2 regions of the Bacillus cereus group sp. BfR-BA-01316 genome follow, and region 1 is predicted to be linked to the other one. Evidence: riboswitches for the same ligand, from Rfam matches in the RefSeq annotation. Region 1 holds a riboswitch; the other holds the start of a gene.

Region 1 (8,416 bases):
TGGCTCGGTGCACAAGCTGGGCTTGGATATTTCAGTAAAAGAATGATGACGCAGTTAGACGGAGCTGGTGTATTTGCACCAATTGTATTGTTATCATTATTAGCTATTTTCTTCGTCATACTTGTTTCGATATTAGAAAAGAAATTTATTAGTTGGAGGAAACATTCATGAAATTATTAAAACGCATCTTTGTGTTTACATTATTAGTTGCAATGATTGCAGGATGTTCGAGTAACTCGGCATCGGATAAGAATAAATCAGAAAAAGAAATAACAGTAATGCTTGATTGGTACCCCAATGCGGTACATAGCTTTATTTATACGGCAATTGAAAAAGGATACTTTAAAGAAGAAGGAGTCAAGGTGAATATTAAATTCCCTTCTAATCCGACTGATCCATTAACGCTAGCAGCAGCAGGGAAAGTGACAGTTGGTTTGTATTATCAACCAGATGTTGTCATGGCAAAAGCAAATGAACAAATTCCAGTGAAATCAATTGGAGCTGTCGTACGTTCGCCGTTAAATCATGTTGTATCGCTGAAATCAGCAGGTATTAAGTCACCTAAAGACTTAGAAGGAAAAACAGTTGGATATTCTGGAACACCTTTAAGTGAAGCATATTTAAAAACGATGGTAAAAGAAGATGGTGGTAATCCAGATACAGTAAAAGTAGTCGATGTTGGATTCGATTTAGTACCAGCGTTAATTACGAAAAAAGTGGATGCTGTAACAGGAGCATACATTAACCATGAAGTACCTGTCATGCGTCATGAGGGCCATGAACCAGCGTACTTTAATCCAGCTGATTACGGTGTGCCGAATTATCATGAGCTTGTGTTTGTAACAGGTGATAAAACTTTGAAAAAGGATAAAGAAGCATTACAGGCCTTTTTACGTGGTGCGAAAAAAGGATATGATTTCATGAAGAAAAATCCGGATGAAGCATTAAATATTTTATTAAATCATCAAGAAAAAGAAAACTTCCCACTAGTACCAGAAGTTGAAAAAGAAAGTATGAAAATTTTATTAGAGAAGATGGAAACGAAAGATGAGCCATTCTTATCAGATTCAAAAGAGTCATGGGAGAAACAAAATAAATGGCTGAAAGAAAAAGGAATGACGAAAGAAATCGTTCCAGCCGATGAATTATTCGAAAACATTTTAAAGTAGGCGAATGAATATGAAAAATGAGCTCCATGTAATCTCAAATGGTCACATGCCATTCGAAGAGTTAGTGAATGTAGCGATGCAAATTGAGAGTGAGATTGATTATTTGCATATTCGTGAGCGTGAGAAAAGTACGAAGGAATTGTATGAAGGTGTGGAAAGTCTTTTGGGGAAAGGCTTTCCGGCATCGAAGATAGTGATAAATGATCGAATTGATATTGCTATTCTATTAAATATTCCGCGTGTGCAGCTAGGATATCGAAGCGCAGATGTAAGGTCGGTGAAAGAAAAGTTTTCTTATTTGCATGTTGGCTATTCAGTACATTCTTTAGATGAAGCGATAGTGGCATTTAAAAATGGAGCGGATTCACTCGTTTACGGTCATGTATTTCCAACGGCTTGTAAAAAGGATGTGCCAGCAAGAGGATTAGAAGAAATTGCTCATATGGCAAGATGTTTATCCATACCAATAACTGCAATTGGTGGAATCACTCCTGAAAATACAGGTGATGTTCTTGCAAATGGTGTAAGTGGCATTGCTGTTATGTCCGGGATTATAAGCAGTAGTAATCCGTATAGCAGAGCGAAATCTTATAAGGAATCAATAAGAAAGTGGGCGGAAAAACATGTGTAAGAAGTATGATGTAGCGATTATTGGCGGAGGTGTAATTGGTAGTTCAGTTGCACACTTTCTAGCAGAAAGAGGGCATAAAGTAGCGATTATAGAGAAACAAAGAATCGCATCTGAAGCTTCGAAAGCAGCTGCTGGTTTGCTCGGTGTTCAGGCAGAATGGGATGAATATGATCCGTTGTTTGAGCTTGCTAGAGAAAGCCGTGCTATATTTCCACAACTTGCAGCAGTTTTACGTGAAAAGACAGGCATCGATATTGGGTATGAAGAAAAAGGTATTTATCGCATTGCCCAAACTGAAGAGGAGAAAGAAAGAATTCTTCATATTATGGATTGGCAACAGAAAACAGGTGAAGATTCCTATTTTCTAACGGGGGATCGTTTGCGGGAAAAAGAACCGTTTCTTTCCGAGTCAATTATAGGGGCTGTATATTACCCAAAAGACGGTCACGTTATTGCGCCAGAGCTTACGAAAGCATTCGCACACTCAGCAGCATTTTCTGGAGCTGACATATATGAACAAACAGAAGTATTTGATATTCGAATTGAAAATGATACAGTGACTGGGATTGTTACGAGCGAAGGCATCATCACATGCGAAAAAATCGTTATTGCTGGAGGGTCATGGAGTACGAAATTACTACATTACTTCCATAGTGATTGGGGTACATATCCTGTTAAGGGAGAGGTTGTTGCAGTAAGAAGTAGGAAGCCGTTATTGAAAGCTCCTATTTTCCAAGAAAGATTTTATATCGCCCCAAAGCGCGGTGGGCGTTACGTAATTGGAGCAACGATGAAGCCTCATACGTTCAATAAAACTGTACAACCAGAAAGTATTACTTCCATATTAGAGCGTGCTTATACAATATTACCTGCTTTAAAAGAAGCAGAATGGGAAAGCACATGGGCAGGATTAAGGCCACAATCAAATCATGAAGCTCCTTATATGGGAGAGCATGAAGAAATAAAAGGTTTATATGCTTGTACGGGCCATTATCGAAACGGCATTTTATTAAGTCCTGTTTCAGGTCAGTATATGGCTGATTTAATAGAAGGAAAGCAGGAGAATCACTTGCTAGATTCATTGCTTTCTAAAACGGTTTAGAAAGGGGATGGAAGTTTGAATTTAAAAATTAATGGTAACCAAGTTGAAGTACCAGAGAGTGTAAAAACAGTAGCTGGGTTACTTACACATTTAGAGTTAGATAACAGAATTGTTGTAGTAGAACGTAATAAAGATATTTTACAAAAAGATGATCATAACGATACATCTGTTTTTGATGGAGACCAAATTGAGATTGTAACTTTCGTAGGAGGCGGTTGATTATGTTAAACATTGGACCATTTTCATTTCATTCTAGACTTTTATTAGGAACAGGGAAATTCTCTGATTTTGATGTGCAGCAAAAGGCAATTGATGTTTCTGAAGCTGAAATTTTAACATTTGCAGTACGTCGTATGGATATATTTGATGCAAAGCAGCCTAATTTATTAGAGAAACTAGATGTAAAAAAATATACGTTATTACCGAATACAGCAGGAGCAAAAAATGCTGAAGAAGCTGTTCGTATTGCAAAATTAGCAAAAGCTTCTGGGCTTTGTGACATGATAAAAGTAGAAGTTATTGGTGATGATAAAACGTTATTACCTGATCCAGTAGAAACATTGAAAGCATCTGAAATGTTACTGGAAGAAGGATTTATTGTACTTCCGTATACATCTGATGATGTTGTATTAGCACGTAAATTACAAGAACTTGGTGTGCACGCGATTATGCCAGGAGCATCACCAATCGGATCAGGACTTGGCATTGTAAATCCATTAAATTTAAGCTTCATTATTGAACAAGCGACAGTACCAGTTATCGTTGACGCTGGTATTGGTAGTCCAGCTGATGCGGCATTTGCAATGGAATTAGGAGCAGATGGCGTGTTATTAAATACGGCTGTATCAGGAGCAAAAGATTCTATTAAGATGGCATCCGCGATGAGATTAGGTATTGAGGCAGGCCGTTTAGGGTTTGAAGCAGGTCGTATTGCACGCAAGCGCTGTGCAACGGCAAGTAGTCCTTTAGAAGGAATGAGCGTAGTTGAATAATCGATATTCTCGCCAAGAACTATTTTCTCCAATCGGGGAAGAAGGACAACAAAAGATAAGTGAAAAGCATGTACTTATTATCGGTGCGGGTGCATTAGGTAGTGCAAATGCAGAAATGTTTGTAAGAGCAGGTGTTGGCAAGGTAACAATTGTTGACCGTGATTATGTAGAATGGAGTAATTTACAAAGACAACAATTGTATGCAGAAAGCGATGTAGAGAATAATCTTCCGAAAGCTGTAGCGGCAAAGAAACGTCTAGAAGAGATTAATAGTGAAGTAAGAATAGAAGCTCTCGTTCAAGATGTAACGGCTGAAGAATTAGAAGAACTCGTTACAAACGTTGATGTAATGATTGATGCGACTGATAATTTCGAGACACGTTTCATCGTTAATGATATATCGCAAAAATATTCTATTCCGTGGATTTACGGAGCGTGTGTAGGTAGTTACGGCCTTTCTTACACAATTCTTCCTAGTAAAACGCCATGTTTATCTTGTTTGTTACAATCGATTCCGCTTGGCGGAGCGACGTGTGATACAGCGGGGATTATATCGCCTGCTGTATCTCTTGTCGTTTCTCATCAAGTAACGGAAGCCCTGAAACTGTTAGTGGAAGATTACGAATCACTTCGAGATGGACTTGTGTCATTTGATGTATGGAAGAATGAATATTCATGTATGAATGTGCAAAAACTTCGTAAGCATAATTGTCCATCGTGCGGTGAGAATGCGTTATATCCATATTTAAATAAAGAAAATACATCGAAAACAGCAGTTTTATGCGGAAGAAATACAGTTCAAATTAGACCACCGTATAAAGAGGAAATCGATTTTGAACAATATAAAAAACTGCTGAATGGTCGCGTGAATGATTTGAATGTAAACCCATATTTATTATCATTTTCTGTTGAAGAAAAGAGATTAGTTGCCTTCAAAGATGGGCGTGTACTTGTACATGGAACGAAAGATATAAGTGAAGCGAAAACAATTTATCATCGCTATTTTGGATAGAAGAGGATGAGAGAGATGAAAGTAAATAAAGCTTTAACAATTGCTGGATCAGACAGCGGGGGCGGTGCTGGAATTCAAGCAGATTTAAAAACGTTCCAAGAGCTTGGTGTGTATGGAATGACAGCTATTACAGCAATTACTGCTCAAAATACGCTTGGCGTTCAAGGGGTATATCCTGTTTCTTTAGAAGGAATTACGGAACAGCTGAATTCAATTGGTACGGATTTAACACCAGATGCTGTGAAACTAGGGATGCTATTTAGCAGTGAAATTATTCAAATTGTTGCAGAACATATTAAGAAATTTGGCTGGAATAATATTGTACTAGATCCTGTTATGATTGCTAAAGGTGGTGCGTCATTATTACAACAAGAAGCAGTACAAGCATTAAAAGAATATTTATTGCCACTAGCTACTGTTGTAACACCGAATGTTCCGGAGGCAGAAGTGCTAACTGGGATGGGGATTCAAAATATAGAAGATAGTAAAGGAGCTGCGAAAGTATTGCATGAATTAGGGGCTAAATATGTTCTTATGAAGGGCGGGCATGCAGAATATCAAGGTAATGAAGTAATTGATTTACTCTTTGATGGAGAAGAGTTTATTGAATTTAGAAGTGAACGAATTCCTTCGAAGCAAACGCACGGAAGCGGATGTACATTCGCCTCTGCAGTTACAGCAGGACTTGCTAAAGGGTATTCAATCGAAGAAGCAGTTCAAGAGGCAAAACAATTTATTAGTATAGCGATTGAAGAGCCGTTGAATATTGGAAGTGGTCATGGACCAACGAATCATTTTGCATATAAGATGAATAATACACGTGTATAAAGACATGAGAAGCCAGTTTGTTAACTGGCTTTTTTTATGTTTACTTTTTCCAAATACAGGAGTAATATATCAGCCAGAATACATTTTTTGTAATACGCTGAGTCCAATTGTATGGAGCGGAGGAACCAATTTGTGCGTCGTCACTAGGGGTGAATCTTTCAATTTTGAAAGTAGGGCTACTCTCAAAGTCCGAATCCGACAGCTAACTTCGTAAGCGTTTTGAGAGAGGATGGTGCCCTGATGGATACATCACTTCATCGATCTGATTAGTATAGGAGAATATCAATCTATGTTTGAGTTCTTTTATGCTAAGGAGGATGAGGTATATGGAATTAACGCTTATTTGTGTTGGAGAAGAAAATAAGGTAAAGAGTTTAAGAGAGCTAGTAGCAGTTCAGCATGAGTTAATTATTTTTACAGCAAATGAAGAGATAGCAGCTGAAGTTAAGGGTTATGGATTTAAATCAGCTTATAGCTGTAATAAGGAGCAGGATTTTACTAGTATTTGCGAGCGTATTAAGAAGGTGATTTTACTAGGAGATGAGCTTCCGATAGTTAGTTTCTTCACAGAACGCATTCGTTTTTCTTTTCAAGCGCCTATTACTGTTGTTACAAGGAATAAACGATATCCGGCCAGGCTCTATGAAACAATTGGAGCTAAATTTGTCGTGTTTACAAATTGTGATAATATTTCTTTTTTATTTTTTGAATAGGACGGGGGAAACGAAGATGAAGGTATTGTTACTAGGAGATATAGCGAATCGTTGGGGGGTATCGGTAGAACGAGTTCAAGAATTGGTAGTGCTCGATCCTATTTTTCCAAGGCCATATATAATATTGCCATCGAAAGATGCTTTATATTTAAAAACAGATATTATCGAATATGAGCAGCTACATGCAGAACTGTCACAAGTTTATATTCGAGGGAGAAATTTACGTGCATTTTTGCGTGAAGAATAAAAGTTGAATGAAAAGAGAGCGAATGCTGAGTGCAACAAGCTATGCACCTCATGTCATTCGCTCTTTTTATTTCATATTTAAAAGATCATTTCTATGAAAAAGAAAGAAAAGACAAGAAAATAGATGAAAGAACATTAATAATACTCAATGTAAGCGTTTAAACGGCAGAATATTTTCTTATTTTAAGTAATTCACCTCTTTACAAGTTAAATATAGAGGAGTATATTTACTCTCATAAATCATTCATAAAATTTCCAAAAAAACCTAAAATCGCTGAGTTCCAGAAATGGAGCGGGGGAACCAATTTTGTGCATCGTCACTTGGGGTGAATCTTTCAGTTTTGAAAGTAGGGCTACTCTTTAGGCCCGAATCCGACAGCTAACCTCGTAAGCGTTTAGAGAGGAGGTTTACTTTGTGTTGTTCACTTCGAACACTAAGTAGAGCTTAGTGTTCTTTTTTTGATGAGTAAATGTAAAATTTTAACAAAAAAGTGAGGGATAGCTATGTTAGATGTTGTAATGATCGGGATATTTGTTGTATTAGTTGCATCGATGGCAAGCCTGGCAAGTTGGTCAGATAAAGTTGTGAAAGAAGGGAAGCAATCATGATGATTGCCTTATCGGTTATTGTTGCAGCGATTACGGTGTACTTAGTGTACGCATTATTAAATCCAGAAAAGTTTTAATTAGGGGGAATCATTCATTATGATTTGGGTTGCAGTTGTTATTACAATGCTCTTGTTTATTTTAGTAGCAAAGCCAACGGGGATTTATTTAGAGAAAGCTTTTCAAGGTAGCAAAATGCTAGATAAAGTATTCGGGCCTTTTGAAAAACTTATTTTTAAAATTACGGGTGTAAAAGCATACAATCAAACGTGGAAACAGTACGCATTATCATTAGTTTTACTCAATGGATGCATGATTGTTGTCGTATATTTCATTTTCAGATTACAAGGTGTGCTGCCGCTAAACCCAGCACATATTGAAGGAATGGAGCCTACGCTCGCTTTTAATACAGCGATTAGTTTTATGGCTGATACAAACTTACAGCATTATAGCGGTGAAAATGGTTTATCTTATTTATCACAATTAGTCGGGATTACATTTTTAATGTTTGCGGCACCAGCAACGACGTTAGCACTCGTTATGGCGTTTATAAGAGGACTCGCTGGAAAAGAACTTGGTAACTTTTTCGTTGATTTTACGAGAGCTTTAACGAGAGTTTTTCTTCCTATCGCATTTATTGCGGCGTTAGTCTTTGTCGCACTTGGTGTACCACAAACGTTAGACGGGGCAGTTACAGCACAAACAATTGATGGTGCGAAGCAAAGTATTTTACGTGGTCCAGTTGCATCATTGGTTTCCATTAAGGAACTTGGAAATAACGGCGGTGGATTTTTTGGGGCAAACTCTACGCATCCTTTTGAAAATCCAGGACAAATGAGTAATATTTTGCAAATGATGCTTATGATGTTATTGCCAACAGCACTACCATTTACGTACGGACGAATGGTAGGAAATAAAAAACAAGGACGTATCCTTTTCGTTTCACTATTTATGGTGTTTTTACTAGGGTTTATAACGATTACTACAGCTGAATTAAATGGGAATCCAGCGTTAAATGGAATGGGTATCGAACATGTACAAGGAAGTACAGAAGGAAAAGAAGTACGATTTGGAACAGTATTTTCTTCACTATACGCAACAGTAACGACAGCTGCTG
Region 2 (8,416 bases), on a different contig from region 1:
TACCTTTTCGCTGAATATGCAATTATGCATAGAGTATACACAAAAAGGATAGCTTCACTTTCGTGAAACTATCCTTAAAAAATCTTCTTACTTTTTCAAATGATACGGTACTGTCGTAATAACAACATTTCTTCGATACAGTAAATACGCACGAATTAATAAACTAGACTGATTATGAAGAATGTTATGCCAACCTTTTTTCGGAATAAACTGCGGTATAACGACCGTAACTCGGTAATTTGATTCACTCGCTTTATATTGCACTGTATCAATAAACTTTGTTAACGGTTGAATAATACTTCTATAATGAGAATGTAATGTAACAAGCCTTACTTCAGGTTGCCACTTCTTCCACTTCTCTTCAAATTTCTTTTCCTCTTCTCTGTCAAAAGAAACATATACAGCGATAACTTGATCTGGAGAAAGAGCTTTAGCATAGTTCAATGAATTTTCTACTACATGAGTCATACCAGCTACAGGAACAACAATTACATTCCCCTCAATCGGAATAAGCGGTTCACAAGTTTTTAAACTTAGTTGATCGCCCACTGCATCATAGTGCTTCTTAATTCGGTGGAACAAGAAGATAATAGCAGGTAAGAAAATAAGGATCGACCAAACTTGTGCGAATTTAGTTAAAAAGAACATGCTCATTACGATAAAACTAATGACTGCACCAATTAAATTAACCGTTAATCTCAAAGCCCATCCTTCAGGTTTTTCACGAAGCCATTTTAGTACCATTCCAGTTTGAGAAAGTGTAAATGGTATAAATACTCCTACCGCATATAGCGGAATTAAATGTTCTGTTTGTCCTTGGAAAGCTACAATTAAAATAATTGAAGAAATCCCAAGTATAATAATACCGTTTGAATAACCTAGTCGGTCTCCTCTAATCGTAAACATTCTTGGTATAAACTTATCTTTCGCAAGATTAACCGCTAATAAAGGAAATGCAGAATAACCTGTGTTAGCAGCAAGAATTAATATTAAAGCTGTTGTACCTTGTATGAAATAGTACATGAAATTACGTCCAAATGTTTGTTCAGCTATTTGTGAAACGACTGTTACTTCCTTACTCGGTGTAATTCCGTAATAATATGCTAAAAAGACAATTCCTGAAAATAAAACAGCAAGTAACGCCCCCATTGCAAGCAATGTTTTTGCTGCATTGTTTGGGGCAGGATCTTTAAAGTTCGGAATTGCGTTAGAAATTGCTTCAACACCTGTTAATGCAGAACTACCTGATGCAAATGCTCTTAACAGTAGAAATAAACTAATTCCCGCGACTGGTGTTCCAATTGGCGAATGCAGCGTGGGTGAAACTTGACCAGTTAAAATATTGTATACCCCTACACCAATTAATATAAATAAAGCTAGAACAAATAAATAAACCGGATATGCTAAAACGGAAGCTGATTCCGTTACGCCTCTTAAATTTAAGATGGTAATCAATATGACAAATATAATCGCAATGATTACATTATGTGCATGTAAGCTGGGAAAAGCAGATGTGAGCGCATCTGTACCCGCCGATACACTTACTGCAACGGTTAAAATGTAATCTACTAATAAAGATCCTCCTGCTATTAAGCCGGGATTCGTCCCTAAATTCTCTTTTGATACAACATATGCCCCGCCGCCATGAGGATAGGCAAAAATAATTTGTCGATAAGATAAAATAAGAGCTGTCAATAATACTAATACCCCAACAGCTATTGGAATTGAATACCAATAAGCTATTGCTCCAAGGCCGGCTAAAGCGATTAAAATTTGCTCTGGTCCGTATGCAACCGATGATAAAGCGTCAGAAGATAAAATTGCTAGCGCCTTCGTTTTATTAAGCTTTTGCTCTCCTAACTCAGTTGATTTTAACGGCCTTCCAATTAAAAACCTTTTGATAGATGAAACCAATGCTGTCCACTCTCCAATAATTTTGCACGAATTTTTCTGCTAATTACAGCGGATAAACTATTTCTTCAGAAAACAAAAAATGTCTACAAGCCATAACGAAATAGACTTGTAGACATTAATTTTTTTGTCGCACAAGCTCCACCTTCCTTCTCAATATAACGCTTACGAGGTTAGCTGTCGGATTCGGACCTATGAGTAGCCCTACCTTTTTCAAGGATTCACCCCATTGAATTATGCACTAATTCATTAAAACGGGTCCCCCGCACCATGCGGTTTCAGCGATTTAGAAAATTGAAACTGTGGATTATAATACTCCTTTATTTTTAAAAAGTAAATAAAAATTTTCATGAAATAACTCAAATTTTAAAAAGCTAAAAAAATTATGATGATTATGTATGATTCCAGAATAAATAATCATAATTAATAATATTACATCCATTTAGGAGGCTCATATGTCAAAGAAAAAGAAACCAATCTTATCAGATTCTTTTTTAGATGAAGTTAGAAAAGAAATCAACCATCTATACGGTAATATGGAAAAAGAACGAGATATTACACAAGAAAATAAAAGGAATCGATAATTGATTTGAACTAAGTTACAACATTAAAAAAGTCTGTTTTTACATAATGTAACTTAAAACAGACTTTTTTATTCTTAAACACCGATAAATCTATTGCGTATAAATTACAACAAGCATCCAAATGGCTAAAGCAGAAATAACTGCAAGTACTATACGAGTAGATAGTACACGTACTTCAAAATTTGTCTTTTTTGATGGTTCAGGATATGCAATAATATAGATCCCTTTTAAAAGTGATAACCACCCTATAAGTGTTACAAAGCCTTGCCAATTGAACTCCCATACATTATGCAAAATAACTGTGCTTACGCCTAAGAAAATTGATAAAAATCCATACATAATTCCAGAACCTCTATCTTCCACAACTAGCCTTTTCAATTCGCGTAACACGGATGGCCGTATAAAAAGAATTCCGGATACAATTAATATAATCCAGCCCCAAAACAAACCTAAAAAAGTAATTATAGTCATGCTCTCCTCTCCTTTCCATCATATTTATATTTCAATAAACACCATTTTTAGAACTCACTTCTTTATCTATGTATTAAGAGCAAACATCCAATTTCATCAAATGCTGTTTTTATCATTTTCCGATAGAAAACTCCCACCTCAAGGAATGGATAGGACATTGTCCAATGAGTAGGTAGGAGATGAATGGAGGTTAGGCAAAAGCCTAAAGGTTTTGCTTGCTGAAGAATCAGTATAAGGTATCAGTATTAGTTCGTTCCTATAGAAAGAAAATGCTGCATATCCGAAGCATCCTTACATCTACGGAATTGTTTCCATTGTAAAAGTTTCTTTCATTTGTATATTTTTTTTGAATGGGACAGAGGATTTTCGACAAAAAAAAGAAACAATACGTGAGAAGTATTGTTTTTGCTATATTCTGATATCGTTTCCATAAATATCATGAAAACGATTGTAAACAAGTAAAAATAGAAAGAAGTATAGAAGAAGCAATAATGCTTTCTCTATACTTCTTTCATTTCACTAATACAAATAAACTATACCAATTCTTTATTTAAAAACATTTCTTGATATAATTTTAAGTTTTGATATACTACTTCCAATAATGGAGTATCTATATGAAGTTGCTTTGCTAGTTCCAACAAGTATCCTTGCAAATGTTTCCCTTCAATGAACGAACCTTTTTCCATATCACGTTGCATAGATGACTTCATATCATAAGAAATTTTATCAATTGTTTTCATATGCTCTTCAACAATGTTCTCCTTAACTGGAGCCCCCAATGCCCTCATAATTTGCACAGATTCTTCAAATAAGTTTCGGATAAAATCACGTCCACCTTCACTTTCACGAATCGGACCTATTGGTGCACGCATTAATGTTGTCACACCTGACATTACAGTAATAAATAAATATTTATGCCACATATCTTGCATAATATTTTCACTTAAAACAAAACTAGCTTTCGTACCCGCAAATATTTTAGAAATACGTTGCATCCTCTCAGAATCTTGAGGCTTAGTTTCCCCGAATATAAGTCGGTTGGCAACACTAGTTTGCACAACATCACCTTCACTATTTAATGTCGTTTCGATAAAGCATAAACCGCCAATTACTTTTTCTTCACCGAATTCATTTTGTAATAGTGATAAATGAGCGATACCATTTAACAATGGAATTATGACTGTATTCTCACCTACAAATGGTTTCAAATCTGTTATTGCCTTGTTTAGGTGATACGCTTTTGTTGAGAATAATATTACATCAAACGGAGCAGTTATATCTTCTTTCGTTATTAATTTCGGTTGAAATGAAAAATCTCCATTAATACTTCGGATAACTAAACCTTTTTCCTCTATTTGTTGTTTCCGTCCACTACGAACGAGAAACGTAACATCTTCTCCCTTTTCGGCAAGTCGTCCACCAAAAAATCCTCCAACGCCTCCAGCTCCTAATACTAAAATACGCATAATACATCCCCCTTTTCAAAATACAATTATACTACTTTTAGTATACATAATATTATACATGTCCCCTAATAAATAAGCTGAATTTTTCATTCTTAATCATATGAAAATCCAGCGGTTATTTTTTAGTAGATTAGGGCATGTTGTTTCTATAGCTTACATTGAAAGGAAACAATATAAATGGAGGCAATACAAACGATCGAAGAAAAATATGTAACAACAGCTATTTTTCAATTTATTTTCCCATTTTCGTTCAAGAGCGGATATGAACAAAATATGTTCCCTTTCTTACAAAAAAATGATTTTCGGCCTTTTCGACTCGATCATCTCGAAGATGAAAATACATATTATGGGGAGTTTAAAGTTTTACATCAAAATATGGAAGCATACTATCTTTCATTTACGAATAAAATTCTCTTTCCTCCTTCAGAGCATCAAAAAGGATTACAACGCTATTCTAAAGATCTTAATTTAAACGGACATTTAACAACAAATCTTATCTCCGTCCCGTTCACAGTACACTCAATCGATGTAACACTTTGTCCTTATGAACTTGGGTTTCTAACAATCCGAACAGAAGTTAACATCTCTCCAAATATGACATTATCAGACGCAATAGAATTCGCTGCTCACTTTCGCGTACTTGAAACGCGAAATGAAAAGGACGAGAACATTTGTATAGAATGTAACGGAAAAAGATATTCACAAGTTGAAAAGTTCATTTTTGGTTATTTATTTAACGGCTTAACGGACTTCTTTGAAAAGAAAAGAGTAAGAAGTTCATACTTTCAAACCTTCCCTTTCTTCGAAGACCAAAGAATGTACGTTCAAACTTTATTATCTCTAAAAGAAAGTATGGAACTTAATGTAGTTGATGTTTACCGTACTTCCAGTCTTTCTGGATTAACAAGTGATGGTAAACCATATGTAAGTGCAAACAATCTCCCTTATATTCATGATTATTTAAAACAACACGCCTATCAAAGGTGGGCTCCTAATCGTTATTTCATAATGGAAGAACATATTTTTACATGTATTACGAACGAAGATGACGATAAAGTAGCTAAACTTGCTAGTCAAATGTATGGGGAGTTTTATTACGCTTTATTATTAAACCTATTTCATAAAATTGTTTTATTAAAAATGGCAAACGCTTACGCTGAACTAAATATTGAACAAGATACAAATGAAATAGAGAAGTTAATCTACTCTATCAATTCGTTTACAGCTAATTATTTTTCTTTAGAATTAGTATCTCAATCACAAAGTGAAGATATTTTCTTTCGTTTAAGAAAACTTTTCAACATTGAAATACTATATACGAACGCGAAACAAAATCTTGATAGTTTGTTTAAATATCAAGAAAATGTTGCTTCTAAAAAAGATAGCCTTTTATTATTAATTTTAACGCTCTACTCTGTAGTGGGCCAAATGTTAGGGTTTACGATAATTGACCTTTTAAAAAATACCGATTCAAATCATATATCTTCACCTCTTGAATACTTTGCTCTATTAATAGCTAGTAGTGGCATAGTCATTTCACTGATTTTAGGTGTACAAGGTTTATACCAATGGGCTATACAACATAAAAATCGAAAAGCATGGGTAAAACAAACTGTATTATCTGCTGTGAAAGAGAAAGAAGATACAAAGTAAATAAAAAAACAGATGGCAGCACGATGCTACCATCTGTTTTCTATTATGCTTACTTCCCTGCTTCGATTTTTTCTAATGCAGCAGCTACTTGCTCTTCTGTTAATTCACGTTGCACTATATAACGATTACGTGGGTGTACACGACATTCATGAGAACATGCACGTAAATGTTTTGCTTCACTTTCTTCAGAACATAAAATTTTCTTGTTACATTCTGGATTTGCACAATTTACATAGCGCTCACATGGCTCTCCTGTAAAATGATCTTTACCAACGATAACATGTTCTTTTTGGTTTACTGGTACAGCGATACGCTCATCAAATACGTAACATTGACCATCCCAAAGTTCACCCTGTACCTCTGGGTCTTTTCCGTACGTTACAATTCCGCCGTGAAGCTGACTTACATCTTCATGGCCTTCTCGAACTAACCAACCAGAGAATTTCTCACAGCGAATTCCACCTGTACAGTACGTTAAAATCTTTTTACCTTCAAGTGTTTCTTTGTTTTCTCTAATCCAATCTGGTAATTCACGGAATGATTCAATATCTGGTTTGATCGCACCTTTAAAGTGTCCTAAATCAAACTCATAATCATTTCGTGCATCAATGATAACTGTATTTTCTTGCTTCATTGCCTCATAGAATTCTGTTGGTTCTAAATATTTCCCAGTTATTTCTTTTGGATTAATGTCATCCTCTAAACGAAGTGTAACTAACTCTGGGCGAGGACGTACGTGCATTTTCTTAAATGCATGTTCATCTGCCTCATCAATTTTAAAAACGATTCCAGCAAAACGTGGGTCATTGTTCATTACTTCCATGTATTTCTCTGTTTGCTCAACAGTTCCAGAACAAGTTCCGTTAATTCCTTCTGTTGCTACAAGAATTCTTCCTTTTAACTCAAGTGAATTACAAAATTCTAAATGCTCTGCAGCAAATTCTTCTGGGTTTTCAATTGTTGTGTACATGTAATATAGTAATACTCTATATGGTTTTGTAGTTGCCAATGTATTTCTACCACCTATCTAAATTTTAAAATCATGTATAAGTTAACGTTCATATCAAAACATATATAATAAGAAAATATATACAAAATTGTACTTAGCCTATTTTCTTCTATTTACAATTTTTTCTACAAGTTAACAGAAATAAAAACAAGATTACAGAACAAAACACTACGGTTAGGTTGTAATCCCAATATATTATATATCATACAATTTCATTTCCATCAATTAATATGCTGTAATATAGGCTGTATGTTCACATAAATTTCAAAAACAACCCTATATTTTATTATCTTCTCCCTTATTCAGCAACCATAAACTCCCATTTTTTTTGCATCGTCACACCATTCATTGCGCACAGTCATATAATTTGCATTAAGGAAACTTTTATGTTCAAATGAAATTGTCACATAATATATCTAAATGTATTGAAATAATGAGTAAGAATAAAATGAAACTTTAATCAGTGGGGCTTTTACGAACAGTTGATCTCCCACCTAACTTCCTCGCATTCGCCGAAATTCGAGGGGGGAGTCTTACTGCCCGCAAATAGCAGGATAAATACAATAACTTCATCAAGTTAAGATTTCAAAGGGGAAAACTACTATGAATAAAGATATAACAAAAGATGAACAAGTCCCTTCTCAAAGTACAACAGTTCAATCAGCCCATTTAGCGTTAAGCGGACAAACAAAAGGCTTTAAAAGACTGTTACCATTCTTAGGGCCTGCTTTTATCGCATCAGTTGCTTATATTGATCCTGGGAACTTCGCTACAAATATCGCTGCCGGGTCACAATATGGGTATTTACTACTTTGGGTAATACTCGCTTCTAATTTAATGGCTGTATTAATTCAAACTTTATCAGCAAAATTAGGAATTGCTACTGGGAGAAATCTTCCTGAAGTTGCTTGCGAAAACTTCCCCAAACCAGTTTCCATCGGTTTATGGATACAAGGTGAACTCGTTATTATGGCTACAGATTTAGCTGAATTTATCGGGGCAGCACTCGGCTTATACTTACTATTTGGAATTCCGATGTTACCAGCTGCTTTAATTACAGCAGTTGGATCATTTATTATTCTTGAATTTCAACGCAGAGGCTTTCGTCCATTAGAAGCTATCATAACAGGAATGATTTTTATCGTTGTTATCGCTTTTGGTATCCAAGTCTTTTACGCAAAACCGGAATTAAGCCCTCTACTCTCAGGACTTTTCACTCCAAAATTCCAAGGTGTAGATAGCATCCTTTTAGCAGCTGGAATTTTAGGTGCGACAGTAATGCCGCACGCGATATATTTACATTCGGCCTTAACGCAGCGCCG

The links. A riboswitch is a leader RNA that binds a small molecule or an ion and turns the genes downstream of it on or off. The one in region 1 is predicted to bind cyclic di-AMP.
Positions count from the first base shown of each region.
Region 2: linked by a shared signal. The riboswitch ahead of MR071_RS05655 (APC family permease) and the one ahead of MR071_RS21250 (hypothetical protein) in region 1 are both predicted to bind cyclic di-AMP.

Region 1 covers NZ_JAKUGX010000035.1:7,541-15,956, forward strand. Annotated here, with positions in the region: gene MR071_RS21210 (ABC transporter permease) at 1-171, shown strand, start outside; gene MR071_RS21215 (ABC transporter substrate-binding protein) at 168-1,169, shown strand; gene tenI (thiazole tautomerase TenI) at 1,180-1,800, shown strand; gene thiO (glycine oxidase ThiO) at 1,793-2,902, shown strand; gene thiS (sulfur carrier protein ThiS) at 2,918-3,121, shown strand; gene thiG (thiazole synthase) at 3,124-3,894, shown strand; gene thiF (thiazole biosynthesis adenylyltransferase ThiF) at 3,887-4,906, shown strand; gene thiD (bifunctional hydroxymethylpyrimidine kinase/phosphomethylpyrimidine kinase) at 4,922-5,734, shown strand; cyclic di-AMP (ydaO/yuaA leader) riboswitch at 5,820-5,967, shown strand; gene MR071_RS21250 (hypothetical protein) at 6,061-6,447, shown strand; gene MR071_RS21255 (hypothetical protein) at 6,464-6,694, shown strand; cyclic di-AMP (ydaO/yuaA leader) riboswitch at 6,956-7,101, shown strand; gene MR071_RS21260 (SipW-dependent-type signal peptide-containing protein) at 7,198-7,302, shown strand; gene kdpF (K(+)-transporting ATPase subunit F) at 7,299-7,379, shown strand; gene kdpA (potassium-transporting ATPase subunit KdpA) at 7,399-8,416, shown strand, end outside.
Region 2 covers NZ_JAKUGX010000004.1:205,810-214,225, reverse strand. Annotated here, with positions in the region: gene MR071_RS05655 (APC family permease) at 88-1,914, opposite strand; cyclic di-AMP (ydaO/yuaA leader) riboswitch at 2,059-2,205, opposite strand; gene MR071_RS25465 (hypothetical protein) at 2,367-2,495, shown strand; gene MR071_RS05650 (hypothetical protein) at 2,586-2,966, opposite strand; gene panE (2-dehydropantoate 2-reductase) at 3,500-4,432, opposite strand; gene MR071_RS05640 (hypothetical protein) at 4,610-6,085, shown strand; gene trhO (oxygen-dependent tRNA uridine(34) hydroxylase TrhO) at 6,135-7,094, opposite strand; gene MR071_RS05630 (Nramp family divalent metal transporter) at 7,698-8,416, shown strand, end outside.